One region of the Streptomyces sp. NPDC002742 genome, then DNA from elsewhere that is predicted to be linked to it. Evidence: riboswitches for the same ligand, from Rfam matches in the RefSeq annotation. Region 1 holds a riboswitch; each other region holds the start of a gene.
What was found. Region 1 has a riboswitch for thiamine pyrophosphate ahead of ACFYW8_RS04955 (purine-cytosine permease family protein). Riboswitches for the same ligand answer to the same signal wherever they lie in the genome.
Positions count from the first base shown of each region.

Region 2: another riboswitch for thiamine pyrophosphate. It lies ahead of thiC (phosphomethylpyrimidine synthase ThiC); the one in region 1 lies ahead of ACFYW8_RS04955 (purine-cytosine permease family protein).
Region 3: another riboswitch for thiamine pyrophosphate. It lies ahead of ACFYW8_RS27660 (thiamine ABC transporter substrate binding subunit); the one in region 1 lies ahead of ACFYW8_RS04955 (purine-cytosine permease family protein).
Region 4: another riboswitch for thiamine pyrophosphate. It lies ahead of thiO (glycine oxidase ThiO); the one in region 1 lies ahead of ACFYW8_RS04955 (purine-cytosine permease family protein).

Region 1 is NZ_JBIAQF010000002.1:485,099-492,147, forward strand. Features, by position in the region: gene thiD (bifunctional hydroxymethylpyrimidine kinase/phosphomethylpyrimidine kinase) at 1-670, opposite strand, end outside; gene ACFYW8_RS04955 (purine-cytosine permease family protein) at 738-2,138, opposite strand; TPP riboswitch at 2,130-2,224, opposite strand; gene ACFYW8_RS04960 (alpha/beta fold hydrolase) at 2,580-3,413, shown strand; gene ACFYW8_RS04965 (phospholipase) at 3,524-4,891, shown strand; gene ACFYW8_RS04970 (glutamate decarboxylase) at 5,355-6,719, opposite strand.
Region 2 is NZ_JBIAQF010000006.1:202,702-209,750, reverse strand. Features, by position in the region: gene ACFYW8_RS12605 (IclR family transcriptional regulator) at 527-1,264, shown strand; gene ACFYW8_RS12600 (SsgA family sporulation/cell division regulator) at 1,365-1,802, shown strand; gene ACFYW8_RS12595 (YibE/F family protein) at 1,885-3,402, opposite strand; TPP riboswitch at 3,474-3,630, shown strand; gene thiC (phosphomethylpyrimidine synthase ThiC) at 3,623-5,443, shown strand; gene ACFYW8_RS12585 (VOC family protein) at 5,500-5,886, opposite strand; gene ACFYW8_RS12580 (DUF1801 domain-containing protein) at 5,892-6,254, opposite strand; gene ACFYW8_RS12575 (LysR family transcriptional regulator) at 6,518-7,049, shown strand, end outside.
Region 3 is NZ_JBIAQF010000016.1:94,648-101,696, forward strand. Features, by position in the region: gene frr (ribosome recycling factor) at 1-283, shown strand, start outside; gene ACFYW8_RS27635 (phosphatidate cytidylyltransferase) at 283-1,422, shown strand; gene ACFYW8_RS27640 (hypothetical protein) at 1,482-1,811, opposite strand; partial or broken gene ACFYW8_RS27645 (DUF6233 domain-containing protein) at 1,829-2,155, opposite strand; gene ACFYW8_RS27650 (carboxymuconolactone decarboxylase family protein) at 2,324-2,797, shown strand; gene rlmN (23S rRNA (adenine(2503)-C(2))-methyltransferase RlmN) at 3,117-4,223, shown strand; TPP riboswitch at 4,264-4,369, shown strand; gene ACFYW8_RS27660 (thiamine ABC transporter substrate binding subunit) at 4,446-5,543, shown strand; gene ACFYW8_RS27665 (ABC transporter permease) at 5,519-7,049, shown strand, end outside.
Region 4 is NZ_JBIAQF010000008.1:305,649-312,697, forward strand. Features, by position in the region: gene ACFYW8_RS17085 (hypothetical protein) at 1-551, opposite strand, end outside; gene metF (methylenetetrahydrofolate reductase [NAD(P)H]) at 608-1,531, opposite strand; gene thiE (thiamine phosphate synthase) at 1,700-2,359, opposite strand; gene ACFYW8_RS17100 (Rv2175c family DNA-binding protein) at 2,451-2,822, opposite strand; gene ACFYW8_RS17105 (NAD(P)/FAD-dependent oxidoreductase) at 2,887-4,125, opposite strand; gene ACFYW8_RS17110 (hypothetical protein) at 4,158-4,535, opposite strand; TPP riboswitch at 4,588-4,701, shown strand; gene thiO (glycine oxidase ThiO) at 4,699-5,865, shown strand; gene thiS (sulfur carrier protein ThiS) at 5,862-6,062, shown strand; gene ACFYW8_RS17125 (thiazole synthase) at 6,066-6,860, shown strand.

The sequences.
Region 1 (7,049 bases):
CCTCGGCCAGGCCCACCGCGATCGCCGAGGCGAGCGTGCAACCGGTGCCGTGCGTGTGCCGGTTGTCGTGCCGCGGCGCGCGCAACCAGTGCTCCGCCGTTCCGTCGGTGAGCAGATCGACGGCCTGACCCGGCAGATGGCCCCCCTTCACCAGCACCCAACGGGGACCGAACGCGAGCAGCCGGTCGGCGGCCCCGCGCATGCCCTCCTCGTCCTTCACCTTCACCCCGGTGAGCTGCGCGACCTCGTCGAGGTTCGGGGTGGCCACCGTCGCCCGCGGCAGCAACCGGGTCCGTACGGCGTCCAGCGCGTCGTCGGCCAACAGCCGGTCCCCGTGCTTCGAGACGCTCACCGGGTCCACGACGACGGGGGCGCCCACGTCGGACAGCAACTCGGCGACAGTCGTGACCAGGCCGGGCGACGAGAGCATCCCGGTCTTCACGGCCTGTACGCCGATGTCGTCGACCACGCTGCGGTACTGGGCGCGCACAGCCTCCTCGGACAGCTCCCAAGCACCCTGCACACCGACGGAGTTCTGCGCGGTCACCGCGGTGAGCACGCTCATGCCGTGGGCGCCCAGCGCGAGCATCGTCTTCAGGTCGGCCTGGATCCCGGCGCCACCGCCGGAGTCGGATCCGGCGATCGTCAGGACGCGGGGCGGCGTGGTCACAGGAGTTGTTCCTCTCGGATACGGCTTCGGGCGTGGGGCCCTCGACCGGCGGAGCGACGAAGGGCCCTCAGGCGCGGCGGCGCAGCCGGAGCGGGGCGTAGAGGGCGAGGGCGACGAGGAACGCCACGTAGTAGGAGAGGTCCGCGCCGTGCAGCGCCTCGGCCACCGGACCGACGTACAGGCCGGTGTCCATGAACGGCACGGCCGCGCCGAACGCCGCGACGAAGGCAACCAGTGACGGCCATACCGGGCGCGGAAGGGAGATCTCGGCGGCGACGTCGAACGGGACGCCCCCACGCTCCCGCCCGCGGGCGATCCAGTCGACGACGACGATCGCGACGAACCCGGGGATCCAATACCCCACGAACAGCAGCACGTTCTGGAAGCGGGCCGTGGTGTCGGCGGCGTGCATCCACAGCACCAGCGGGAAACCGAGCCCGGCGGCCAGGGCGGCGGCCACCGGGCGCGGTATCCGCACGCCCAGGGTCTGCAGGGCGAGTGAACCGCTGTAGTCGTTCATCGCGTTGCTGCACACCGCCGCCAGTGCCACGGCCAGCAACCCGAACGCGCCCGCGGCCCCGCCGCCCAGCAGCGCGTCCACGCCCGCCGCCGTCTGGTCGGTCAGCACCGACGCGCCCCACAGCCCGAGGACCTGCACGGCGACGAAGGACGCGACGAGGCCGAGCAGGGTGCACCAGAACATCCGCGGTCGGGACGTCGTACGCGGCAGATAGCGGCTGAAGTCACCGGCGTACGGCGCCCAGGACAGCGAGAGGCTGAGCGCGATGGTGCTGGTGAGCACGAACGCGCCCGCGCGATCGGCGCCGGTCGCCGTCCCTGTCGCGGCCGGGTGGACGCCGTCGAGCATGCGCCAGGCGATCACCGCGAAGGCGATGGCTAGCGCGAACGTCATCACGATCTGCAGGCGGTGGATGGCCTCGTAGCCGAGGACGCCGAGCGCCCCCTGGGCAAGCATCATCACGAGCACGCCGAGCCAGAACGGCCAGCCGCACAGCCGCGCCAGCGCGTCCCCGCCGAACAGGCCGATCAGCGCGTCCCAGGCGACCGAGGACAGCCACTGGAGCATCCCCGGCAGCACCACGGCGCGGCCGAACGCGAGCCGTGCGAGCGGTAGTTGGCCAGTGCCGGTGAGGCCGCCCCAGGTGCTGAGGTAGGCGGTGGGCAGCGCGCCGAGCACGGTCCCGAGGACGACAGCCGCCAGCGCGGTGGCGAAGTCCAGACCGAGCGCGATACCGATGGTGCCGGTGAACACGCCCGTCATCGTCAGGTTCGGAGCGAACCACACCGTGAACAGGCGCCCGGCCCCGCCGTACCGGTTGTTCTCGGGGACCGGCTCGATGCCGTGTCCCTCCACCCGCAGGTCGCCGGGAGCGGCGGGCATCCGTCCGTCGAAGACGGCGGGCCGGCCGTCGACGGGCAGCCCGTCGGAAACATGCGCCAATGGCATGGAAGACATCCCTCCGCCAGTACGAACTGGTTCAGGTTCGACGGGTGTGATCTCAGCCCTCGGACGGGGCACCCCGTGTCCGGTACTACGACGGACACATTAACCCCATCCCCCAGGTCGTGGGTACGACGGCTCCCGTGCGCGACGGCTCCCGAGCAGGACGGCTCCCGAGCACGACGGCTGTCGTGCTCGGCGGTCCCTGCGTAGGGCGGCTCCTGTGCAGGGCGGCCCCTGCGCACGGCCGAGATGGCCGTCCGCGGTGCTGGAGTCACCCACCCGGGCCAGTGCCCGCCGGCACAGTCGGCTTCGTCCGAGCGCCCCGACCGGGCCTTTCGCGGGGCGCCGCGCGTCGCCCCTCGGTACTGTCGGAAGTGATCGCCGCTCGCTCTCCGTTCCAGGGTTCCCGGACCCCGGTGGCCGGGCGGAAGGAGGCAGAGTGCCGTGACCGTGATCTCCCTGAAGTCCGCGCAACTGCGGGAAGGGCCCACCCTCCCGTACGCCGAAGCCGGCTACCCCAGTGGTACACCGGTCGTCCTCGTGCACGGTCTGGCCGACTCCTGGTGGTCCTTCGAGCCCCTTCTCAGGCGCCTGCCGGCGTCCCTGCACGGCTATGCGCCCACGCAGCGCGGACACGGCGATGCCGACCGGCCCGCGGAGGGCTACGATCCCGACGACTTCGCCGCCGACCTGGTGTCCTTCCTGGACGCGGTCGACATCCCCCGCGCCATCCTGGTCGGGGCGTCCAGCGGCGGCGTACCGGCCCGGATCGTCGCGGGCAGTCACCCCGACCGCATCGCGGGTCTGGTTCTGCTCGGCGTCCCCGGCACCCTCGCGGACAAGCCGGCGGCGGCCGCGCTGGGGAAGTCCCTGGAAGATCTCTCCGACCCCGTGCCCCGCGCGTTCGTCGAGGACTTCCTGGCGGGCACGGCGACCCGCCCGATCGCCCGGGGCTTCATCGAGACGATGGTGGAGGAGAACCTCAAACTCCCCGCGTACGTCTGGAAGGAGACCGCGCGCGGTCTCCTCGACGCCGACCTCGGTGGCACCCTCGCGGGCATCCTGGTGCCCACCCTCGTCATCTGGGGCGAACAGGACGAGTTCCTGCCCCGTGAGGACCAGCAGACCATCCTGGACGCCGTCCACGGCGCGGCCTTCGTCGCCTACGAGGGCGCCGGCCATGTCGTCCACTGGGAACAGCCCGAACGCGTGGTCGCCGACATCGCCGCGTTCGCCACGCGGATCGAGCACCCCGGTACCGCGTACGGCACCGCCTGACCTCGCCCCGAGGATGAACGGCCGCGCGCCGAAACCGCGTTGGCCTGAGCCTCTGATGACTCCCCGCAACATGGCATGCTCATGGTCCCCATAGGAAGGGATCACGTGCCATGAGACCGAGCCGACGCTCCCTGCTCGCCGCCACCGCCGTACTGAGCACCGTTTTCGCCGTTCCCGCTCCGGCCGGCGCCGCCGAGATCCCCGTCGGGGGCGCCTACTACGTCCAGAGCGCCACCACGGGACTGAACGCCGCCGACAGCGCGGGCGCGGTCGTCCAGCACAATCCCAGGGGCAACGAGGACCACCAGCAGTGGACTCTGCGCCGGAACGGCTCCTCTTCGGTGCTCGAAAGCGCCGACACCGCGGGCAGTTGTCTGGGCCGCTCGGGCGACCAGGCCCGGACGGTCGCCTGTACGAGCGCCGACGCCTCGTGGGAGGTCGCCCCGAACGGCGCCGACCAGTACACGCTCAAGGCCCCGGGAACGGACCGGTACTTGACACTCGCCGACAGGTCCAACGGCGCCAACTACCCGGCCCAGCTGGTGATCGGCCCGCCGGGAGGACTCGCGTCCTGGTATCTCACCCCGGTCGAGCCCGCGACCCGCCCCATGCCGCCGCAGGACCAACGCACCCTGGACCAGGTCACGTTCCTCACCGCCCACAATGCCTACGCCAACGGCGTGGACGGCGGATTCGCCCCGCCCTTCGTCAACCTGGTGCCCAATCAGACCCGCGGTATCAGCCGGCAACTTACCGACGGCGTCCGCGGGTTCATGCTCGACCTGCACCAGACCCCCGACGGCGCCATCCTCTGCCACGACAGCTGCACCCTCGTCAGCAAGCCGGTCGCGCTCTGGGTCGACCTCCAGCGCATGGTCGACTTCCTCAAGCAGCACCCCGACCAGTTCGTCACCGTGTTCATGGAGGACTACGTCGACCCGGGCGTCCTGCGCGCCGAACTCGCCCGGGTGAACGGTCTGTCCGACGTCCTCTACCGTCCGGACCTGACCGGCGTGCGTGACAAGGGCTGGCCGAAGCTCGCCGAGCTGACCGCCGCCGGCCACCGCCTGCTCATCTTCACCGACCACAGCCGTTCCGCCGACGAGTCCGCGGGGCTCACGCGCGACAGCTTCGGCGTCATGTACCAGCGTGAGTGGACCGTCGAGAACTACTGGTCCATGGGCTCGGGCCTCGGCTCCTCCGACTGGTCCTGCTACAGCCGCTGGTACGACGCGGGCACGAACGTACCGCTCACCCGCACCGAGCCGGGTTTCCGCCCGCTGTTCGTCATGAACCACTTCCGCGACGCCACCATCGCCGGAACCGCGGGCACGGACAACACCAAGCTCGCCGACCGGGCCCGCCGCTTCTGCCGGCCGGCCGCCCGCAAGAAGCCCAACTACCTCGCCGTGGACCGCTACGACCTGGGCGATCCAGCCTCAGCGGTGAACACGCTGAACACGTACGTCTACCCGTAGGCCGCCCGCGACCGCGAGTCTCGGAGGGCGCCCCACCCGGGGGGAGCCGCCGACGCGAGACTCGCGGAACCGACGAGCCGGACCCCGATCCATGGCGCGTCGTGGTGGGTACCGAGTGCGACAGATGGGTCGGGACGGTCGTCACGTCAACAGTGACTTCCCCGTAGGCTGCTTCGCACGCGCGGACCGGTCTCTCTCACGGACCGCGCCTTGCCCGGCCTCGACGCCCGGTTCCACCCCCATGCCTGCCGGGGGATGGGGCCTTCCCTGCCGCCTGCACGCATCTCGGCCCATTCAGGTGGAGATGTACCCAGACACGCGGCCAGACACGCGGCCAGACACGCGGCCAGACACGCGGCCTGGCACACGGCCTGTGCCAGGGCCTGGAGCGGGGCCTTGTGGGCGGGCCGGTCGGCCTGTGACGGCTGTCGACGGTGATGCTCGCGCGGGTGGCGGCGTCGCCTCAGTAGCCGGTGCCGCGCTTGACCTGGGCCCGCTCGATGCCATGGGTCGCACCCTTGTTGTCCAGAGTGCGACACGCGTCGGCGATGTCCTGGCTCAGGCGGTCGATCTGCTCGCGGCTCAGGGTCTCCTTGACCAGGGCGCGCAGAATCTTCACCCGTTCCGCGTTGGGCGGGAGCGTGTACGCCGGCACCATCCAGCCGCGCTCGGCCGAGAGCTGCCAGGCGACGTCGGACTCGTCGTAGGCGTGCCGGCCGGCGAGGCGGAAAGCGACCAGCGGCAGTTGCTCGAGGTTGCCGCCGATCACCTCGAAACGACCGCCGCTGCGCAGGTTCTCCGCGAGCGCCTGGGCGTTCTCCTGCATCATCTTCATGACGTAGGTGTAGCCTTGGCGGCCGAGCCGGACGAAGTTGTAGTACTGCGCGAGCACCATCGACGCGCCGGTGGAGAAGTTCAGCGTGAACGTCGCGTCGGTCTTGCCCAGGTAGTTCTCGTGGAACACGAGGTGTTTGGCCAGGTCTGACTCTTCGCGGAAGACCAGCCAGCCGATGCCGGGGTACACCAGGCCGTACTTGTGTCCCGATACGTTGATCGAACGCACCTGCTCCAGCCGGAAGTCCCATTTCGAGTCCGGGTAGAGGAAGGGCCACACGAACGCGCCGCTGGCGCCGTCGACGTGAATAGGGATGTCGAGGTCCCGCTTCTCACGGATGTCGCGCAGGAGCTTGTCGATCCCGACGACGTCGTCCTTGTGGCCGGTGAACGTGGTGCCGAGGACCGCGACGACGCCGATCGTGTTCTCGTCGAGGTGGGGCTCCACGTCCTCCGGGCCGATCGTGTACTTGTCCTCGGCGAGCGGCACGATCCGCGGCTCGACGTCGAAGTAGCGGCAGAACTTCTCCCACACGACGTGGACGTCCCCGCCGAAGACCAGGTTGGGCCGGTCGACCGACAGGTTGGCCGCCTGACGGCGCTCCCGCCACTTCCACTTCAGCGACAGCGCGCCGAGCATGATCGCCTCGGACGAGCCCTGGGTCCGGCATCCGGTCGTGCCGCCCGGTGCGTGGAAGAGATCGGCGAGCATGCGCACGCAACGCTGCTCGATCTCGGCGGAGATGGGATATTCCGCGTGGTCGATGAAGTTGCGGTGGAGGTTCTCGGCGATGATCCGCTGAGCTTCCGGTTCCATCCAGGTGGTGACGAACGTGGCGAGGTTGCGCTGCGGGTCACCCTCCATGGCGAGGTCCGCGTCCAGCAGCCTCATTGCGTCTGTCGCGGCCATGCCCTCCTCGGGAAATGTCGTCGAGGGGGCGGGCGCGGTCAGGAACCGGTTACCGAACAGAGCCGCGTCGTCGCGCTTAGTCATACGGCGATTCAAACAGCGCCGGAGCCTGCCTCGACGACGGACACGCCGCACCCGTGCGCCGTGAACACATTGCGGGCTCGGTTGAGGCGCGAGCCACCGCGAGCCGACCTGGACGTGGTGGCAAGAGCCCCCTCGTCCTCCGGTCGAAGGCCGGGGCGACGAGGGTCCGATCCGCAGCTCCGGCCGGATCGGTCGGCGACAGCCGTACCGTCCGCCACGAAGCCTTCAAGGGACGGTGCCGGGCGGGGTCGGTCGCTGGGGTTGCGGTACGAACCCGCATTCCTTCCCCGCTCGGGAGCGGCGGTATCGGCCGGATCGGCTTGCCGCGGT
Region 2 (7,049 bases), on a different contig from region 1:
AACGGAAAAAGGGGAAAGGGAACCCAAGGTTCCCTCGGGCGGGGGAAGTTTTCCGGCGAGGCCGTATGCGAGCGGTGACTGGCGGTTAGAGTCCGGAACCCGCGGGGTCGACCCCGCGGGCAGCGCACAGCCCCCTCCCGTGTCTCCCCGCACGGGCGGTCCTCCTCGCGCTACGGAGTGCCCCTTGGCCATGGTTCACACCGCACCCGCACCATCAGTCGCTCCACCCTTCCGGCGATCGGGCACGCCCGCGGCGGCACGCGTTGCACCGCTCCAGCCGCGTACCTCGCCGGGGGAGCCGCCGCTTTCACGCACCTCGCCGGCCCCGCCCAGGGAGCCGGCGCCTCCTCGAACTCCGACGGTGGAGGCCCCCGCTCGGCGCATCTCGCCGACGGAAGGGCTCACCGGGGGCAGCAGGCCGTCGGTGACTCGCGGTTCGCCCTCCCCGGTCGCGGGGACGGCACGGCTCGCCCGCACCCCTCCCGCGGAGCCCGAGGCCGGTCCTCTGGACTCTCACCCGACCACCCTGATCGGCTCGGTCCAGCGGGCGATGCGTCTGCTGGAGGCCGTCGCCTCGCGTGAGCAGGGCGCGCCCGCCAAGCAGCTCGCCCGGGAGGCGGGACTCGCGTTGCCGACCGCGTACCACCTGCTGCGCACTCTGGTTCACGAGGGCTATCTGCGCCGTGACAGAGGGCTGTTCTTCCTCGGCGAGGCCGCTGAGCGGCTGAGCAGCAGCGGAGCCCAGCAGAAACGTCGCAGCACGGTGAGGGACACGCTCGCGCACTGGCGCGATGCGCTCGGCGCACCCGTGTACTACGCGGTCTACCGCGACGGCGAGATCGAGGTCATGTGTGTCGCCGACACCCCGGCGAACCCCGCGGTCAAGGAGTGGGCCGACTTCCGTGAGACCGGGCACGCCCACGCCATCGGCCAGTGTCTGCTGGCCCAGCTGGACGACGAGTCCCGGCGTGACCACCTCGACCGCTACCCGGTGCAGCCGATCACTCCTTACACGGTGCGTGACAAGGATCGGCTGCTGCGACGCCTGGAACGGACGGGGCGGATGGAACCGGTGACTGAGCGCCAGGAGTACGCGCTGGGCACGGTCTGTGCCGCGATCCCGGTCACCGCGGGCAGCTCGGCAGCGGCCGTGGCGCTTTCCCTCCCTTCCCACCAGGTCGACCGACTGCTGCCCGCGGCACGGAAGTTGCAGAGCGAAGTCGGCAGGCTGCTAGGAACACTCGCCATCTCTATCAGTATCTGAAAACTCACTCCTTGTAATGCGGCATGCACGTTGAGCAAGATTTCCAGCAGTGTCAGGGGGATGATTCCTGGCCAGGCGATGGCAAACGACGGGGTAGGCGATGCGCGAGTCGGTGCAGGCAGAGGTCATGATGAGCTTCCTCGTGTCCGAGGAGCTGTCCTTCCGCATTCCGGTCGAGCTGCGATACGAGACCGGTGATCCGTACGCCGTGCGGCTGACCTTCCACTTGCCCGGCGACGCGCCCGTGACCTGGGTGTTCGGGCGGGAGCTGCTGATCGACGGAGTCGGCAGGCCGTGCGGTGACGGCGATGTGCACATCGCTCCGGCCGACCCGGAGGCGTTCGGCGAGGTGCTGATCCGGCTTCAGGTCGGTGGGGACCACGCGCTGTTCCGGTCCGGGGCCGCGCCGCTCGTCGCGTTTCTCGACCGGACGGACAAGCTGGTGCCGCTCGGTCAGGAGCGCTCCCTCGCGGGTTTCGACACCTCCCTCGACGAGGCGCTCGACCGCATCCTCGCGGAGGAGCAGAGCGCGGGCTGAAGCCTCGGCAGTCCGGAGCGGAGTAACGCTTCCTCACAAGGGGCGTCCATGCAGGATGGTTTCAGCGCTTCCGGTGGACGGCTCAGTGCTTGCGGCGGCGTCCCTTCCCGCTCCGTGCCGGCGTCCTGGCGGCCGAGGGCTGAACGGGGACGGGTTCGGCCCCTTCACGGTCCGCGGCGACCACCAGGGCGGCCAGCGCGGTCGTCACCGGCACCGCTGCGACCAGACCGATCGATCCGACCAGGGTGCGCACGATCTCCTCAGCGACCAGTTCGCTGTTGGCGACGGTTCCTACGCTGCTCTGTGCGATCGAGAAGAGCAGCATCAGCGGCAGCGCGGCGCCCGCGTATGCCAGGACGAGCGTGTTGACGACCGACGCGATGTGGTCGCGGCCGATACGGATGCCCGCGCGGTACAGGCCACGCCGGCCCATCGTGGGATTCGCCTCGTGCAGTTCCCAGACCGCCGACGTCTGCGTCACCGTCACGTCGTCGAGGACGCCGAGCGAGCCGATGATGACTCCGGCCAGCAGCAGGCCGCTCATGTCGATGGACGGGTACAGACCGTGGATCAGGCCGGTGCTGTCGTCGGTGTTGCCGGTCAGTACGGCCCAGTCGATGAAGACCGAGCCCAGGAGACCGATCAGCACCAGTGAGAGAAGGGTGCCGACCACCGCCACGGATGTCCGGGCCGACAGACCATGACACATGTAGAGCGCGATCAGCATGATCGCGCTGGATCCGACAACGGCCACGAGCAGCGGGTTCGAACCCTGCAGGATCGCGGGCAGGATGAAGAAGTTCAGGATCATGAAACTGATGGCCAGGGCGACCAGCGCCATGACGCCGCGCATCCGACCGATCACCACGACCACCACGGCGAAGATCAGGGCGAGCAGCGCCAGGGGCAGCTTCCGGTTCGCGTCCGTGACCGAGTACTGGAGATCCTTGGGAGCCGAGGGCTCGTACGCGACGACGACCTTCTCGCTCTGATGCAACTGCCGTGACTGATCCGGCTGAACGATCTCGAAGAACGTACGGCCCTTGTCCTTGCCGGTGTCGATCCGGACCGTCGCCTTCTTGCATCTACCCGCTGCCTGCCGCTGAGCGGAGGATCCCTCGGCGGTGGAGGTGTCGCCCGTCGGGGTTTCCGCGGAGGCGTTCACGGACTTGCAGTCCACCTGGTCGATCCTGGTGACAGTCGCCTGCTGGGTCTGCCGGTCGAATCCGACACCGGTGCGCTGGTGGGAAGGCGCGCCGCCGGGCCACAGCACCACGAGACCCACCGCCACCGCGGCTGCGAAGGGGATGAGCACCGCGGCGATGACCTTGCGCAGATGCTTGGAGACCGGCGCGGCGGGACCGTGGCTGTGCGAGTGCCCGTGCCCGGCGCTCGGACCCTCCCCATGGCCACCGACGGGATCCGGCCCGTGTCCGCCGCCGGGACCGTGGTGATCACTGCCCGGTCCGGGACCAGGTCCACCACCCGGCCCGTGTCCATGACCATGCCCGTTGCCGGAGCCGTGCCCATGGCCGTCGTCGGAGCCCGGGCGCCGCGGCGGCTCGGGCGGCGGGAACGGGTGCTGCTGGGTGGTTGTCACCGCCCGATCATCGCAAGGACGGCAAGGGCCCTCTGTTCACCGCGCCAAATATGACGCTAGCGTGGAGGCACCTTTGCACACGCGGGAGCTCGGAGCACCGGGCTGAGAGGGCGCTGACCTCCGTCTTCGCGATGTTTCACATGAAACATCGACGAACGGAAGCCGCTGCGTCGACCGCTGAACCTGTTACCGGGTAATGCCGGCGTAGGGAGTAGGTCTCATGACCAACAAAGATGTACGCACGTCTGCCTCCAGTCAGACGGACGGGGCTTCGCCGCCGTCCCCGAACGGCGAGGCCGGGAAGTCCATCGGCTGGCACAAGGCGTACCTCGGGGGCACGCGTTCCGATCTGCGGGTGCCGGTTCGCCAGGTGCACCTCACCAACGGTCAGTCCGTGACTCTGTACGACACCTCCGGCCCGTACACCGATCCGACCGTCGACACCGAGGTGCGCAGGGGACTGGCTCCGCTGCGCGAGAGCTGGATCATCGCCCGCGGAGACACCGAGGAGTACGCGGGCCGTCCTGTCCGCCCCGAGGACGACGGGATCAAGCACACATCCCCGCGCGGGGGCTTGCGCAACCTCGACGCCGTTTTCCCCGGGAGGCCGCGCCAGCCGCGCCGGGGACGTGCCGGGCAGGCGGTCACCCAGCTCGCGTACGCGCGACGCGGCGAGATCACGCCCGAGATGGAGTTCGTGGCGATCCGCGAGAACGTCGACACCGAGGTCGTACGGGAGGAGATCGCCGCCGGCCGGGCGGTGCTGCCGGTGAACGTCAACCACCCGGAGATCGAGCCGATGATCATCGGCAAGCGGTTCCTGGTGAAGGTCAACGCCAACATCGGCAATTCCGCGGTCACTTCCTCCATCGAGGAGGAGGTCGAGAAGATGACCTGGGCGACCCGCTGGGGCGCCGACACGGTCATGGACCTGTCGACCGGACGCAACATCCACACCACGCGCGAATGGGTGCTGCGCAACTCCCCCGTCCCCATCGGTACGGTGCCGCTCTATCAGGCGCTGGAAAAGGTCGACGGCCGGGCCGAGGAGCTGACCTGGGAGATCTACAAGGACACGGTCATCGAGCAGGCCGAGCAGGGCGTGGACTACATGACGGTCCACGCGGGCGTTCGCCTGGCATACGTGCCGCTCACCGCCAACCGAAAGACCGGCATCGTCTCGCGTGGCGGCTCGATCATGGCGGCATGGTGCCTCGCGCACCACAAGGAGTCGTTCCTGTACGAGAACTTCGAGGAGCTCTGCGAGATCCTCGCCGCGTACGACGTCACCTACTCGCTCGGCGACGGTCTGCGGCCCGGCTCCATCGCGGACGCCAACGACGCAGCGCAATTCGCGGAGTTGAGGACGCTCGGGGAACTCAACACGATCGCGAAGCGTTTTCAGGTACAGACGATGATCGAAGGCCCGGGGCATGTCCCGATGCACAAGATCAAGGAGAACATCGACCTTCAGCAGGAGATCTGTGATGAAGCTCCGTTCTATACGCTCGGCCCGCTGACGACGGACGTCGCGCCGGCGTACGACCACATCACTTCCGGCATCGGTGCCGCGATGATCGCCTGGTGGGGCACGGCCATGCTCTGCTACGTCACGCCCAAGGAGCACTTGGGCCTGCCCGATCGTGACGACGTCAAGACCGGCGTCATCACCTACAAGATCGCCGCCCACGCAGCCGACCTCGCCAAGGGGCACCCAGGTGCACAGGATTGGGATGACGCGCTCTCCGACGCCCGCTTCGAGTTCCGGTGGGAGGACCAGTTCAACCTGGCTCTCGATCCGGACACGGCAAGGGAGTTCCACGACCAGACCCTGCCGGCCGAACCTGCCAAGACGGCCCACTTCTGCTCCATGTGCGGGCCGAAGTTCTGCTCGATGAAGATCAGCCAAAGCATCACGGAGCGGTTCGGTGGTGCGGCGACTGAGGGGGTATCAGCCGACGAGATCGCTGAGGGGATGCTCCAGAAATCCAAGGAGTTCGCCGAGGCGGGCAACCGCGTGTACCTGCCACTGGCCGACTGAGCCGCTCCACAGGGACGTGGTCCGGGGCGCACACCCGGACCACGTCCCTCGGCCGGTCATGGCGCGGTGTCCTGCGGGTACCAACGCAGTTCCACCGTGTTGCCGTCGGGGTCCTGGACGTAGACCGAGGTGGCGGTGCCCCGCGCGCCGAAGCGTTCCACGGGGCCCTGAATCACCGTGAACGAACCCGACGCGATGACCTCGTTCCAGTCCAGTGGTTCCACGGTGAGACAGATGTGGTCGACGTTGGACTCCCCGCGGGCATGGGCGACCAGGTCGATGATGGTTTCCGCGGTGATTCTCACCGACGGGAACGGGGCCTGGCCGCCCCGCCACTCGGCGACGCGTACGGGTGCCAGGCCGAGCAGTCCGGTGTAGAAGGCCAGGGACCGTTCGACGTCCTCGACGTTGAGCACCAGATGGTCGAACGCCTTGACACGCACGGTGGTCACTTCGTCTCCAGGGCGACGGCGAGGCGAAGCCACTCGCTGAACAGGGCGGGATCGACGTCGGCGGACCTGCTGAGCTTCACGGAGGCCATGTGGCGGGCTCCGGCGACCAGCCGGCCCGATGGATCGGCCACTTCCTGGCCACGCCAGAGGCCGAAGGTGACGTAGGACTTGTAGGCCTTGAGCAGGCAGATCGGGGTCTGACCCGGCTTGTCTCCGAGGCTCCAGGTGGGATGGCCGTGCCACAGCGCACCGGAGCCGTCTGGGAGGGCCGAGTCGATGACAGACCTGGTCCTCTCGCCGACGTCGCGCAGCGGGCCGTCGAGATCGTTCAGGTAGGAGGTGATGTCCGAGGAGTTCATGCGGGTCCCGTTCAGGAGGGGTGCGGTGGGTGGGTGGATGCGAGCTCCGATGTGCCTTTGTGTCTGTGCGCGACCGCATTGGGCCTGCCTGCCCGTGTCGCTGCGTTCGGACGTCTCGGCGGCCGTGTGCTCGGGTGTCCGTGGGACTCGTCGGCTCTTCTCCGAGGGCCGGGTGGACGTGTTCCAGGATCCGCCGCAGGGCAGGCGCCATCAAGGCGTGATCGTCATACAATCGTTGAGCCAGATTTAACGCTGGGGGTTTCATGCTGGAGCGACTGGAGGTCGAGGCCTTCCTGACGCTGACCGAGGAACTGCACTTCGGCCGGACCGCCGAGCGGTTGCTGATCACGACCGGGCGGGTCAGCCAGGTGATCAAGAAACTGGAACGCAGAGTCGGCGGCTCGCTGTTCGAACGTAACAGTCGTTCCGTCGTGCTCACCCCGATCGGCAGACAACTGGCGGACGATCTGACGCCGTTGGTCGCCGGGATGGAGGCGGCGCTGCGAAGGGCGGCCGACGCGAGTCGTGGGGTCACCGGGGAACTGCGGGTCGCCTTCCTCGGCGAGTGGACGGCCCCCGCACTGCTCAGGGCGGTCGGTCTGTTCGGCGAGCGCCATCCCGACTGCCGGGTCGACGTGCGGGAGGTTCAGCTGTCCAACTCCCGCGCGAGTCTGCTGGACGGTTCGATCGACGTCCTGCTCGCCTCGTTCCCCTTCGACGGAATGGCCTGCGGCCCCGCGCTGCTGCGGGAGAGACGCGTGCTGGCCGTGGCGGCCGGTCATCCGCTGGCCGGCG
Region 3 (7,049 bases), on a different contig from region 1:
CAACGACGGCAACATCATCCGGGTGACGTTCCCCGAGCTGACCGAAGAGCGTCGCAAGGACTACATCAAGGTCGCGCGGACCAAGGGCGAGGACGCCAAGGTCTCGATCCGCGCCGTGCGCCGCAAGGCCAAGGACGCTCTCGACAAGCTCGTCAAGGACAAGGAGTCCGGCGAGGACGAGGTCCGCCGCGCGGAGAAGGAGCTCGACGACACCACGGCGAAGTACGTCGCCCAGGTGGACGAGCTCCTGAAGCACAAAGAGGCGGAGCTGCTCGAGGTCTGATGAACGACTCTTCCTGGGGGGCGCCGCCACAAGCCGGGTACTGGGGGCCGTCCGAGCAGGGGCCTGTCCAGGGGGCAGACCCGGCGGGTCCCACGTACGATGCGCATGACGCGCAGCACACTCGGCCCATGCCCACCGTGCCCGAAGTACCCGCACACGGCGGAGACCAGGATGACGACAGTGGGGCCGCTCGGTCGAGCGGCCCCTCGGTCCGCGACGACACACCGCCGACGGCGCCCTATGGGGATCCGTCTCACAATCCGCAGAGCCCGCAGGAGCCCATGCCCAGCGCCGCCCCAGAGCCCGCCCCCGCACCTCAGAAGAAGAGTGCGGGACGCGACCTGGGCGCTGCCATAGGAGTGGGCGTCGGGCTGGGCGCGGTGATCGTCGCGTCGTTGTTCGTCGTCAAGGCCGTCTTCGTCGGCGTGATAGCGGTCGCCGTGGTGGTGGGGCTCTGGGAGCTCACCTCACGGCTGGAGGAGCGCAAGGGCATCAAGGCGCCTCTCGTGCCGCTCGCGCTCGGCGGGGCCGCCATGGTGGTCTCCGGGTACGTACGCGGTGCCGAGGGCGCCTGGGTGGCCATGGCGCTCACCGCGCTGGCCGTCCTGGTCTGGCGGATGACGGAACCGCCAGAGGGCTATCTGAAGGACGTCACGGCGGGGGTCTTCGCGGCCTTCTACGTGCCGTTCCTGGCGACCTTCGTCTCCATGATGCTCACGGCCGACGACGGTCCGCGCCGCGTGCTCACCTTCCTGCTCCTGACCGTCGTCAGCGACACGGGCGCGTACGCGGTCGGCTGGCGCTTCGGCAAGCACAAGCTGGCGCCGCGGATCAGCCCCGGGAAGACCCGTGAGGGTCTGTTCGGAGCGGTCAGCTTCGCGATGGTGGCGGGTGCTCTGTGCATGCAGTTCCTGATCGACGACGGCACCTGGTGGCAGGGCCTGATCCTCGGCCTCGCGGTCGCGGCCAGCGCCACGCTCGGTGACCTCGGCGAGTCCATGATCAAGCGGGATCTCGGCATCAAGGACATGGGCACCCTGCTGCCGGGCCACGGCGGCATCATGGACCGGCTGGACTCCCTGCTCCCGACGGCTCCGGTCGTCTGGCTGCTGCTGGTGCTCTTCGTCGGATCCGGCTGATCGTTTTTCCGCATGCGTCTACGACGCACGCGTGTACGACACCACGCCACCCCTTCCGGTCACCCGGTCACCTCACCGTGATCCCCGTGACCGGGAGGGGTGGCGTCGTATGTGTGAGGCCGGCCGTCCTGCCATTGAACCCAGCGCGGATCGTCGAGGAACTCCCACGCGTCCGGGAGGCCCGCGCGGCGCAGGAACTCGACCACGTCGACGTCGCTGTGGGCGACGCCGGCGCTCAGGCCGCGGATCGTCACCCGGCGGCCGCCGCTCCCGGCCGGGCGGCCGATGGTGATGGGCGCGGTGGATACGCCGTCGGCCCGTGCCTGTCCGTGGTGTTCGTGGTTCGGCTGTGCGTGTTCGTCGCTCGGCTGCGCGTGTTCGTGGTCCACAGGGCACCCAGATCCGTGTCGGGGCGGCAGTACGGGCATGCCGTGACGCCGTCTTCGGTGATCGCCCGGAGTGCCTGCTCACGTGCGAGTGGCTTCGTGTTCTTCCCGGCCATCCCGCAGTCGCCCGTGTGGACGGCGTCGGGAGTGGCCTTGGCGCCGCCTGTCCGTCGCGTCGCGACCTTCCATCGCGCGGCGGCGGGGGCGACGTGCGGGCCGCGCGAGTGGCGGCGACCTCCTGGCGCTCCAGCTCGGCGATGGTGTCGTCGGTGCGGCGCAGTTGCCGGAGCAGCCAGGCGCGGACACTGCGCAGGTACTCCAGGCGGGACGCTTTTTCGTACACATATTCGATTCTAGGCCTTGGTGCGACTCCACCGCAGCATCCCGCCTGTCGTCCTGTGACGGCGAACCCTGAGCTCGTGGTGGGAGACGCAGGTCACATGGAGCCGTGTCACATCGTGCGGAGCTGTTCCGTCGAAGGGGTGTAACCACGAACGACGACACAGGAGCCCACCATGGAAGCTCGGTTGAACCTCTTCGCCAGCCCGGTCGCGGCCAAGTTCACGAAGCACATCGTCGCGGCCGGCAGGGCGCTGGAGGACTCCACCCTGCCGGCCGCGACGCAGGAGCTGGTGAAGCTGCGCGCCAGCCAGATCAACGGCTGCGGTTTCTGCACCGACATGCACACCAAGGACGCCACCGCCGCGGGGGAGACCTCGGTGCGCCTCAACCTGGTCGCGGCCTGGCGCGAGGCGACGGTGTTCACCGACGCCGAGCGGGCCGCCCTGGAGCTGACGGAGCAGGGCACGCGGATCGCCGACGCGGCCGGCGGTGTCACGGACGAGTGCTGGGCGAACGCCGCCAAGTACTACGACGAGGAGCAACTCGCCGCCCTGGTGTGCTGCATCTCGATCATCAACGCCTTCAACCGCGGAAACGTGATCGTCCAGCAGCCGGCGGGCAGCTACCGTCCCGGCCAGTTCGCCTGACCGAGACCGAGGGTGCTCGGGCCGGGTTCCGGGGCCGGCCGGACTTCGGAACCCGGGTCCCGGGTCTGCCGGGCCGGCCGGGATTGCGGGTCCGCGGGGCCGGCCGGGATTGCCGGGTCCACCGGGCCCCGGGTCCCCGCGGGGCTCGCAGTGGGCCGGCTCGTGGCCGGTAGGCCGTTCGCGGGTGTCCCCCAGGGCGTTCATGGGCGCCCTCGGGCCGTCCCGCGGCGGCCCGAGGACGGACCCGGGGGAGCGACGGCCACCACCCCACCGTTCGGGCCCCAGGTCACACCATTCGATCTGCGACACTGGTACAGCCATGCCTAAGCCCGGAGAACTCACCTTTGTAGCGCCGCGCGGAGCCAAGAAGCCGCCGCGGCACCTTGCCGATCTCACGCCTGCCGAGCGCAAAGAGGCTGTTGCCGCGATCGGTGAGAAGCCGTTTCGTGCCAAGCAGCTCTCGCAGCACTACTTCGCCCGGTACGCGCACGACCCCGCCGAGTGGACGGACATCCCGGCCGCCTCGCGCGGCAAGCTCCAGGAGGCACTGCTTCCCGAGCTGATGACGGTCGTACGGCATCTGTCGACCGACCAGGACACCACCCGCAAGACCCTGTGGCGGCTCTTCGACGGCACGCTCGTCGAGTCCGTGCTGATGCGCTACCCGGACCGGGTGACCATGTGCATCAGCTCGCAGGCGGGCTGCGGGATGAACTGCCCCTTCTGCGCCACCGGACAGGCCGGCCTCGACCGGAACCTGTCGACCGGCGAGATCGTGCACCAGATCGTCGACGGTATGCGGGCGCTCCGCGACGGCGAGATCCCCGGCGGTCCGGCGCGGCTGAGCAACATCGTCTTCATGGGGATGGGCGAGCCGCTCGCCAACTACAAGCGGGTGGTCGGGGCGATCCGGGCCCTCACCGACTCCGAGCCGGACGGGCTCGGGCTCTCGCAGCGCGGTATCACCGTGTCGACGGTCGGGCTGGTCCCCGCCATCAACCGGTTCTCCGACGAGGGCTTCAAGTGCCGGCTCGCGATCTCCCTGCACGCTCCCGACGACGAGCTGCGCGACACCCTCGTACCCGTGAACACGCGGTGGAAGGTGCGCGAGGTGCTGGACGCCGGGTGGGAGTACGCGGCGAAGTCCGGGCGGCGCCTGTCGATCGAGTACGCCCTGATCCGGGACATCAACGACCAGGCGTGGCGTGGTGACCGGCTCGGGCGGATGCTCAAGGGCAAGCCCGTGCATGTCAACCTCATCCCGCTGAACCCGACCCCGGGCTCGAAGTGGACCGCCTCGCGGCCCGAGGACGAGAAGGCCTTCGTCGAGGCCATCGCGGCCCATGGCGTGCCGGTGACCGTCCGGGACACCCGGGGCCAGGAGATCGACGGAGCGTGTGGTCAGCTCGCCGCGACCGAGCGGTAGTCTGAGTCGGGTCAGTACGCCTTCATATTCCGACATCTTCATATTCCGACAGGGGAGCGCCACAGCGCTGAGAGTGCGGGACAGACCGCAGACCCTCTGAACCTTGCCCAGGTCATTCTGGGTAGGAAGTTCGGTCATTACTCAAGCTGTTGCGCCCTGCCCGGGAACCGTCAGAGGTCCCGGGCGGGGCCGCGTCTCTTCCTGGTCACCCAGGAGGAATCAGTGAGCACCACCACCAGCGCCGGCAGGCGGTTCGCGGCCTTGGCCGTCGGGCTCGGTCTCGTCGCGCTGCCCGCGCTGTCCGCGTGCGGCTCGTCCGACACCGCCGGCTCGGGCGACTCGAAGACGATCACGCTCGTCAGCCACGACTCGTGGCTCGTGTCGAAGAGCGTGCTCAAGGACTTCGAGAAGCGGTCCGGCTACAAGGTCCGCGTCCTCATGGACGGCGACGCCGGGCAGGCCGTCAACAAGGCGATCCTGACCAAGGACAACCCGCAGGGCGACGTCTTCTTCGGCGTCGACAACACCCTGCTCTCCCGCGCGCTCGACAACGGGCTGTTCCAGCCGTACGCGGCCAAGGGCGCGGACCTGGTCATGCCCGAGTACCGGACCGACCAGGACAAGCACCGGGTCACCCCCATCGACACGGGCGACATCTGCGTCAACTACGACAAGGCCTACTTCAGCGAGCACAAGCTGGCGCCGCCGCAGTCCTTCGACGACCTGGTCAAGCCCGCGTACAAGAATCTCCTCGTGACCGAGAACGCCGCCACGTCCTCGCCCGGCCTCGGTTTCCTGCTCGGGTCCGCCGCGCACTACGGCGACGACAACTGGCAGGGCTACTGGAAGAAGCTCAAGGCCAACGGGGTGAAGGTCGTGGACGGCTGGGAGCAGGCGTACAACGACGAGTTCTCCGGTTCCGCCGGCGGCAAGAAGGCCAAGGCCGACCGCCCGCTCGTCGTCTCGTACGCCTCGTCGCCACCCGCCGAGGTCATCTACGCCAAGCCGAAGCCCACCACCGCCCCGACCGGGGTCGCGGCCGGCACCTGCTTCCGGCAGGTGGAGTACGCGGGTCTGCTCAGCCACGCCAAGAACGCCAAGGGCGGCAAGGCGTTCCTGGACTTCCTGCTGACCAAGGAGTTCCAGGAGGACATGCCGCTCAACATGTTCGTCTACCCGGTGCGTGAGGGGGCGCGGGTGCCGGCGGAGTTCACCCGGTTCGGTCCGCAGGCCAAGGATCCCGAGATCCTGGCGCCCGCGAAGATCGCCGCCGATCGCGACCAGTGGGTCAAGTCGTGGACCTCGCTCGTACTGAAGTAGCCGACGGCGCGGACGGCGCGGACCGGGCCGACGGGGTCGGCGAGGGCGGCGGGACCGGCGAGGACGGCAAGGCTTCGGGAAAGGCGCGCGGGCAGGGCGTGACGCGGTTCGCGCTGATGGCCCTGCCCGTCGCGTTCTTCGCGGTCTTCTTCGCCTACCCCGTGGCCGCGATCGTCTCGCGCGGGCTCCACGGGGACGGCGGATGGCAGCTCGGCCGGATCTGGGACGTGGCGACCCGGCCGGACATCCGGCACGTGCTGTGGTTCACCACCTGGCAGGCGCTCGCCTCGACGGCGCTCACGCTCCTGGTGGCGCTCCCCGGCGCGTACGTCTTCGCGCGCTTCGATTTCAGGGGCAAGCAGATACTCCGGGCCGTGGTCACGGTGCCCTTCGTGCTGCCGACCGTGGTCGTCGGCACGGCGTTCCTCGCGCTGGTCGGCCGGGGCGGGCTGCTCGACGAGCTGTGGGGCGTACGCCTGGACACCACGGTGTGGGCGATCCTGCTGGCGCATGTCTTCTTCAACTACGCGGTCGTCGTACGGACCGTCGGCGGGCTCTGGTCGCAGCTCGACCCGCGCCAGGAAGAGGCCGCCCGCGTGCTCGGCGCCTCCCGCTTCGCGGCCTGGCGCAGGGTGACGCTGCCGGCGCTCGGGCCGGCCGTGGCCGCCGCCGCACTCATGGTCTTCCTCTTCACCTTCACCTCGTTCGGTGTGGTGCAGATCCTCGGCGGCCCCACCTTCTCGACCCTCGAGGTCGAGATCTACCGGCAGACCTCCGAGATCTTCGATCTCGCGACGGCGGCGGTGCTCACGATCGTCCAGTTCGTGGCGGTGGGGGCGATCCTCGCCGTGCACGCGGCGACCGTACGCCGCCGGGAGACCGCGCTGCGTCTGGTGGCCCCGGAGACGACGGCGCGCAGGCCGCGCGGGGCCGGGCAGTGGGGGCTCCTCGCGGGCGTGCTGGCGAGCATCGCGGTCCTCCTCGTGCTGCCGCTCGCGGTCCTCGTCCAGCGGTCCCTCGGCGCACCGGGATTCAGCTACTACCGGGCGCTGACCCACGACGACGGAGGTGTCTTCCTCGTCGCCCCGATCGAGGCGGTCGGCAACTCGCTGGAGTACGCGCTCGCCGCCACCGCCATCGCCGTACTGATCGGCGGTCTGGCCGCCGCGGCCCTCACCCGGCGCGCCGGCCGTCTCATGCGGGGCTTCGACGCGCTGCTGATGCTGCCGCTCGGCGTCTCGGCGGTGACCGTGGGTTTCGGGTTCCTGATCGCCCTGGACGAGCCGCCGCTGGATCTGCGTGCCAGCTGGATCCTGGTGCCGCTGGCGCAGGCGCTGGTGGGTGTCCCCTTCGTCGTACGGACGATGCTGCCCGTGCTGCGGGCGGTGGACGGGCGGCTGCGGGAGGCCGCTGCCGTGCTCGGGGCGTCGCCGTGGCGGGTGTGGCGCGAGGTCGATCTGCCGATGGTGCGGCGGGCGCTGCTGATCGCGGCCGGGTTCGCCTTCG
Region 4 (7,049 bases), on a different contig from region 1:
GTGGCGGCGTAGCCGGCGGCGTTGTAGACACCGTAGGAGCCGGTGTCCTCGGGCAGGGGCTGCGGTTCGTACACCGAGGTGGACTCGGCGGCCGTGGGCTCGGCCGGCTCCGGGGGCATGAACCGGTCGGACGGGGCGGGTGTGAACACGTCGTCCTCGGCGGCGGCGTACTGGTCCTCGCGCCGGTAGGCCGCCTCCTCGACCTCGTCGAGGTCCGCGCCCTCGAGCGCCGGGTCGCCGCTCTCCGGGTCCTCCGGCTCGCCGCGGCGGCGCTTGCTGAGCTTGGCCGGCACGGAGGGGCCGTTGATGGCCCAGCCCTGCGCGAAGCCCTGGCGGAACGAAAGCGTCACGTACGTCTGGCCGACCGTGAAGGCGGCCGCGCCCAGGCCGATGACCGGAATCGAGTGCATCAGGACGCCGAGGACCACACCGAGGAAGCCGACGAACGCGAGCAGCCGGAAGCGCAGCCGCGCCTTGTACTGCAACAGCACCTCGCCGAGCAGCCACAACGCGACAATGCCGAATGCCAGATAGAGGACCGTCAAGCCCATGTACGCCCCTCTCCCAGTGGCCGCTACGCAGTGTGTCGTACGTGGGTGCGACCGGTCTAGGCCTGCTGCGGGTGGTGCAGGCCCAGATTCTCGTAGATTTCCAGCGTCGCCGTGGAGTTGTTCAGCGTGATGAAGTGCAGTCCGGGGACTCCCTCGGCCAGCAGCCTCGCACAGAACTCCGTCGCGAACTCGATCCCAATGGAGCGTACAGCCGCCGGATCGTCTTCGACTGTGAGGATCCGCTCTTTCAGGACGTCCGGGAACGAAGCGTTCGAGAGTTTGGGCAGCCGTTCCAACATCTTCACACTTGTCACTGGCATGACTTCCGGGATGACCGGCGTCGCGCAGCCCGCCGCGTCGACGCGGTCACGCAGGCGGAGGTAGGACTCCGGCTGGAAGAACATCTGCGTGATCGCGTAGTCGGCGCCGGCGCGGCACTTGTCGACGAAGTGGGAGACGTCCAGGTCCCACGCGGCGGACCGGGGGTGCATCTCCGGGAAGGCCGCGACCCCGACGCAGAAATCGCCGGATTCCTTGATGAGACGCACGAGTTCGGCCGCGTAGGTCAGACCCTTGGGGTGGGGGACCCACTCGCCCATGGGGTCGCCGGGCGGGTCCCCGCGCACGGCGAGCATGTTGCGGATGCCGGCGTCCGCGTACTGCCCGATGATGTTGCGCAGTTCCGCGATGGAGTGGTTGACCGCGGTGAGGTGCGCTACCGGGGTGAGGGTCGTGTCGAGGACGATCTGCTCGGTCTCCTTGACCGTGCCGGCCCGCGTGGAGCCACCGGCTCCGTAGGTCACGGAGACGAAGTCGGGCGCCACGGCCTCGACCCGCCGCAGGGCGTTCCACAGGTTCCGCTCGCCCTTGGGGGTCTTCGGCGCCGAGAACTCGAAGGAAAAGGTCTGTTTGCCGGTCGCGAGCATGTCGCGCACGGTGCGTGCGCGATCAGTCCTGGTGGAAGCAGATCCGAGGGCCATACTCGCAGGTTAGCCAGAGGGCGTCGGCCCCCCAACCGAACCGCTGGCATTTGTCCGATCTGTCGATTTCTTGTCCACCCCTCGGACACGCGCGGACACGCACGGGCACCCCTGGACAGCCTTGGGCAGCGGCCCTGCCGCGAGGCTCCGTGCGGGCGGCCGCCGCGTCTACGCCCCGCGCAGCCGCTTCGCGAACTCCGCCGCCGCCGCGCCCGGGTCGTCCGCCTCGGTGATCGCCCGTACGACGACGACGCGGCGGGCGCCCGCTTCGAGCACCTCGTCGAGCCGGCCGAGGTCGATGCCGCCGATCGCGAACCAGGGGCGGTCCGTGCCGAGCGCGGCCGTGGCGCGGACCAGGTCCAGACCGGGTGCGTGCCGGCCGGGCTTGGTGGGGGTGGGCCAGCATGGGCCGGTGCAGAAGTAGTCCACGCCCTCCTGGACCGCGGCGGCCGCGGCCTCGTTCGCGGCGTGCGTGGAACGGCCGATGAGCACCTCGTCACCGAGGATCGCGCGGGCCGCGGGAACCGGGAGGTCCCCCTGGCCCAGGTGCAGTACGTCGGCGCGGACGGCGTGCGCCACGTCCGCCCGGTCGTTGACCGCGAGGAGCTTGCCGTGCCGGGCGCAGGCGTCCGCGAAGACCCGGAGGTGTTCCAGTTCCTCCCCCGCCTCCATGCCCTTGTCGCGCAGCTGCACGATGTCGACGCCGCCCGCCAGGACCGCGTCGAGGAACCCGGCGAGGTCGCCCTGCCGCCTGCGGGCGTCCGTGCACAGGTAGACGCGGGCGTCGGCGAGCCGGCCCTGTCTGGTCGTGGCGGCGTTCTCGGGCATTCGTGGATCCCCCGTTGGTCGGTGCGCGGGGAGTGCGGCGGCCGGGATGGTCCCGCCGCCGCGCTCCCCGTGCCGGACGGTCGCGTTCAGGTCAGACGGCGAGCGCCTGGGCGCGGCGCTTCACCTCCGTGCCGCGATTCTCGCTCAGAGCCTGCGCGGGGGTGCCGGGCAGGCTCGGGTCGGGGGTGAAGAGCCACTCGAGGGCCTCTTCGTCGGAGAAGCCGTCGTCCCTCAGGAGCGTCAGGGTGCCGGCCAGGCCCTTGACGACCTTCTGCTCGTCCGCGTCGATGAAGTCGGCGGGGACGTGCAGCGCGCGGTTCTCACCACGGCGTACGGCGATCAGCTGGCCGTCCTTGACCAGCTGCCGGACGCGCGTCACCTCGATGCCGAACTGTTCGGCAATATCGGGGAGGGTGAGCCAGGCGGGGACGAGAGCATCGATCTTTGCGTCAATCTCGGTCACGGGACAAGCCTGCCATCCCGGACCGACAGTCGGAAGCCAAGGGCGTCCGACCTGGGGTGACGGATCAGGCCGTGGCGCCCTTCAGCGGCCTCGACGGGTCCGCGAGCAGCTCCGGATCCATGAGGGCGCCCGCCTCGATGAGCCGGCGGCCCTGGGCGAGATCCCTCGGGCGGCCCACCGCCAGGAGGGCGACCAGACGGGTCTCGCGGAGCCAGCACACCGACCAGGAGGCACCCGAGGGGTCGCCGCGCCACGCCAGGGTGTCGTCGGGCGCGTGGTGGCCGACGTACTGCACGAAGCGGCCGAACTGCTCGGACCAGAAGTACGGCACGGGGTCGTAGGCGGCGGGCGCCTCTCCGACGATGTTCAGGGCGACCGTGCGGGGGCCCTGGAGGGCGTTGTCCCAGTGGTGGACGAGGAGCCGGTCCTCGTAGCGTCCCGACGGGAAGGAGGCGCAGTCGCCGACCGCGTAGACGTCCGGCAGGGAGGTGCGCAGGTGGTCGTCGGCGACGATCTCGCGGTGGGCGCCGAGTTCGATGCCGGAGCCGGCGATCCAGGCGGTCGCGGGCCGCGCCCCGATCCCGACCACGACGGCGCCCGCGGGCACCCGGGAGCCGTCGTCCAGGATCACCGCGCCCGGCTCGATGCGCTGCACGCGCGCGTGGGTGCGCAGCGTGGCCCCGCTGTCCGCGTACCAGGCGGCCATCGGGGCGGCCACCTCGGCGGGCAGGGCGCCGGCGAGCGGCCGGTCGGCGGCCTCGACGACGGTGACCGCGCAGCCCGCCTCGCGGGCGGCCGTGGCGAACTCGGCGCCGATCCAGCCCGCGCCGACCACCACGATGTCGTGCTGCCGGGTGAGAACGGGACGCAGCCGGTCGGCGTCGTCCAGGGTGCGCAGCAGATGCACTCCGGGCACGCCTTCGGCGCCGGGCAGCTGGATCGGTTCGGCGCCGGTGGCGACGACCAGGACGTCGTACGGGACGGGCCCCGCGGCCGTGTCCAGTTCGTGGTCGCCGGGGCGCACGCCGAGCGCCTCGCGGCCGAGCCACAGGTCGATGTCCAGTGCCTCGAAGTCGATGTCGAAGGCGGAGCCCTCGGCCTTGCCCAGCAGGACGGCCTTGGACAGCGGCGGCCGGTCGTACGGCTGATGCGGCTCAGCGCCGATCAGCGTGACGGTGCCCCTGAAACCCTGCTCGCGCAGGGCGACCGCGGTCTGCACCCCGGCCATGCCCGCGCCCACCACGACGACCCGCCGTGCCGTGGGCCCCTGCGACTGAGACCGTGCCTGCGTCTGCTCACTCACCTGATCACCATAGACACCTGACCGTTCGTCAGTCAGCGGACGTGCTCGGTGACCTGTTCCACACGGCTCGTCTCGCGCAGCTCTTCCACCACGCTCGTCCCCGCGCCCTTCCGCGACTCCCACGTCCAGGTCTCCTCCAGCCGCACGCGTCCGTCGGGCAGTTCCACGACGAGGGACACGCAGTGGCCCGAGGCGGTGGTCCCGTCGCGCTTGAGCTGTACGTACCGGAAGTCGAGGCGGTCGCCCTCACGGGTGCCCACGAGGTGCCCGCGGACGATGTCGCCGCCCGCGTAGTCGGCCCAGACCGTGCCGTCCCGCTCGTGGTAGGCGAACCGGGTGCGGGTGCCGACCTGGCCCGGCGCCTGGTCGGCGACGGGGGCGAGGACGAGGCCGTCGAGCGGTCGTGCCATGGGCGGAGGCTCCCTTACTGAGACGGAGCGGGGCGGGCTAGGGTGGCCAACGTAAAGCACTCGCGGGAGCCCGGACGCACCGGGCTGAGAGGGAGGCTGGGGCGGCCTCCGACCGTACGAACCTGATCCGGGTCATGCCGGCGAAGGGAGGGGCTGGACGCCCATGTCGCCCACGCGTTCGTCAGACGTCCTCGTCATCGGGGGCGGAATCATCGGTCTGGTGACGGCCTGGCGGGCCGCGCAACGCGGGTTCACCACCGCGCTCGTGGACCCGGAGCCGGGGGGCGGGGCCGCCCAGGTCGCGGCCGGAATGCTCGCCGCCGTCACGGAACTGCACTTCGGCGAGGAGACCCTGCTGGGTCTCAACCTCGCCTCCGCGCGCCGCTATCCGGACTTCGCCGCCGAACTGACCGAGGCGACCGGCCAGGATCTCGGATACCGCCGGTGCGGCACGCTGGCCGTCGCGCTGGACGCCGACGACCGCGCCCACCTGCGGGAACTGCACGCTCTGCAGGTCCGGTCGGGGCTGGAGTCGGAGTGGCTGAGCGGTCGTGAGTGCCGCCGCCTGGAGCCGATGCTCGCACCGGGCGTGCGCGGGGGTCTTCGGGTCGACGGTGACCACCAGATCGACCCGCGGCGCCTCGCGGCAGCCCTGGTCACGGCGTGCGAGCGGGCCGGAGTGGTCCTGCACCGGACCTGGGCGGAGCGCCTGGCGCTCGCGGGGGACCGGGCCGCGGGAGTGGTCACCACGGACGGCACCGAACTCACCGCGGGCCAGGTGGTGCTCGCCGGCGGCAGCCTCAGCGGGCGGCTGGCGGGCGTCCCCGACGACGCCCGGCCGCCGGTGCGCCCGGTCAAGGGGCAGGTGCTGCGATTGACCGTGCCCCAGCGGTACGCGCCCTTCCTCAACCGCACCGTGCGGGCCGTGGTGCGCGGCAGTCACGTCTACCTCGTGCCGCGCCGGAACGGCGAGCTCGTGGTCGGCGCGACCAGCGAGGAGCTGGGCTGGGACACCACCGTGACGGCGGGCGGCGTCTACGAGCTGCTGCGCGACGCCCACGAGCTGGTCCCCGGGATCACCGAGCTGCCGCTCACCGAGACCCGTGCCGGGCTGCGCCCCGGCTCCCCCGACAACGCGCCGCTGCTCGGTCCGACGGCACTGGACGGACTGCTGCTGGCCACCGGGCACTTCCGCAACGGCGTGCTCCTGACACCCGTCACCGGCGACGCGATGGCCCATGCCCTCGCCACCGGCGAACTCCCCGCCGAAGCCCGCCCCTTCACGCCCCTGCGCTTCGGCGCCACCGCCCTCACGGAGCAGCCCGCATGAACATCGTCGTCAACGGGGAGCGGCAGCGGATCGCCGCGGGAACCGCTCTCGACGCGCTCGTCGCGACGCTCACCCCGGCACCGGCCGGAGTGGCCGCCGCCCTGAACGAAACCGTCGTCCCGCGCGCGCAGTGGTCGTCCACCTCCCTCACCGAGGGCGACCGCGTGGAAGTCCTCACCGCCGTCCAAGGAGGCTGACCCATGGCCGACGATCCCTTCGTCCTCGGTGGTACGGCCTACGCTTCCCGGCTGATCATGGGGACGGGCGGTGCGCCCAGCCTCGACGTGCTGGAGCGCTCCCTGGTGGCGTCCGGCACGGAGCTGACGACGGTCGCGATGCGGCGCGTGGACGCGTCCGTGCACGGCTCGGTCCTGTCGGTGCTCGACCGGCTGGGCATCCGCGTCCTGCCGAACACGGCCGGCTGCTACACCGCCGGTGAGGCCGTGCTGACCGCCCGGCTGGCGCGCGAGGCGCTGGGCACCGACCTGGTCAAACTGGAGGTCATCGCCGACGAGCGCACCCTCCTGCCCGACCCGATCGAACTGCTCGACGCGGCGGAGACGCTGGTCGACGACGGCTTCACCGTGCTGCCGTACACGAACGACGACCCGGTGCTGGCGCGCAAGCTGGAGGATGTCGGCTGCGCGGCGATCATGCCGCTCGGCTCACCCATCGGGTCCGGGCTCGGGATCCGCAACCCGCACAACTTCCAGCTGATCGTCGAGCACGCGCGCGTGCCGGTGATCCTGGACGCGGGGGCGGGTACGGCGTCGGACGCGGCGCTCGCGATGGAGCTGGGGTGTGCGGGGGTCATGCTCGCCTCGGCGGTGACGCGGGCGCAGGAGCCCGTGCTGATGGCGGAGGCCATGCGGCACGCCGTGGAGGCGGGGCGCCTGGCGCGGCGGGCGGGGCGCATCCCCCGGCGGCACTTCGCCCACGCGTCCTCTCCCGTGGAGGGCACGGCGGCGCTGGACCCGGAACGCCCGGCGTTCTGATCAGCTGCCGACGTACCGCCGGAACGTCGGTTTCCGGCCGGACGGGCGCGGCGGGCCCCCCGCGGGGGCGGGCGCCGCGGGTGCGTGGTGTCCGCGCGCTCCCGAGTGCGCCCCTTGCGACGTGCGTCTGGTGTCATGCGCGGACCGCGCGGTGGTGAACGCGGCGGCCGGTCGTGGACGGGTTCCGTG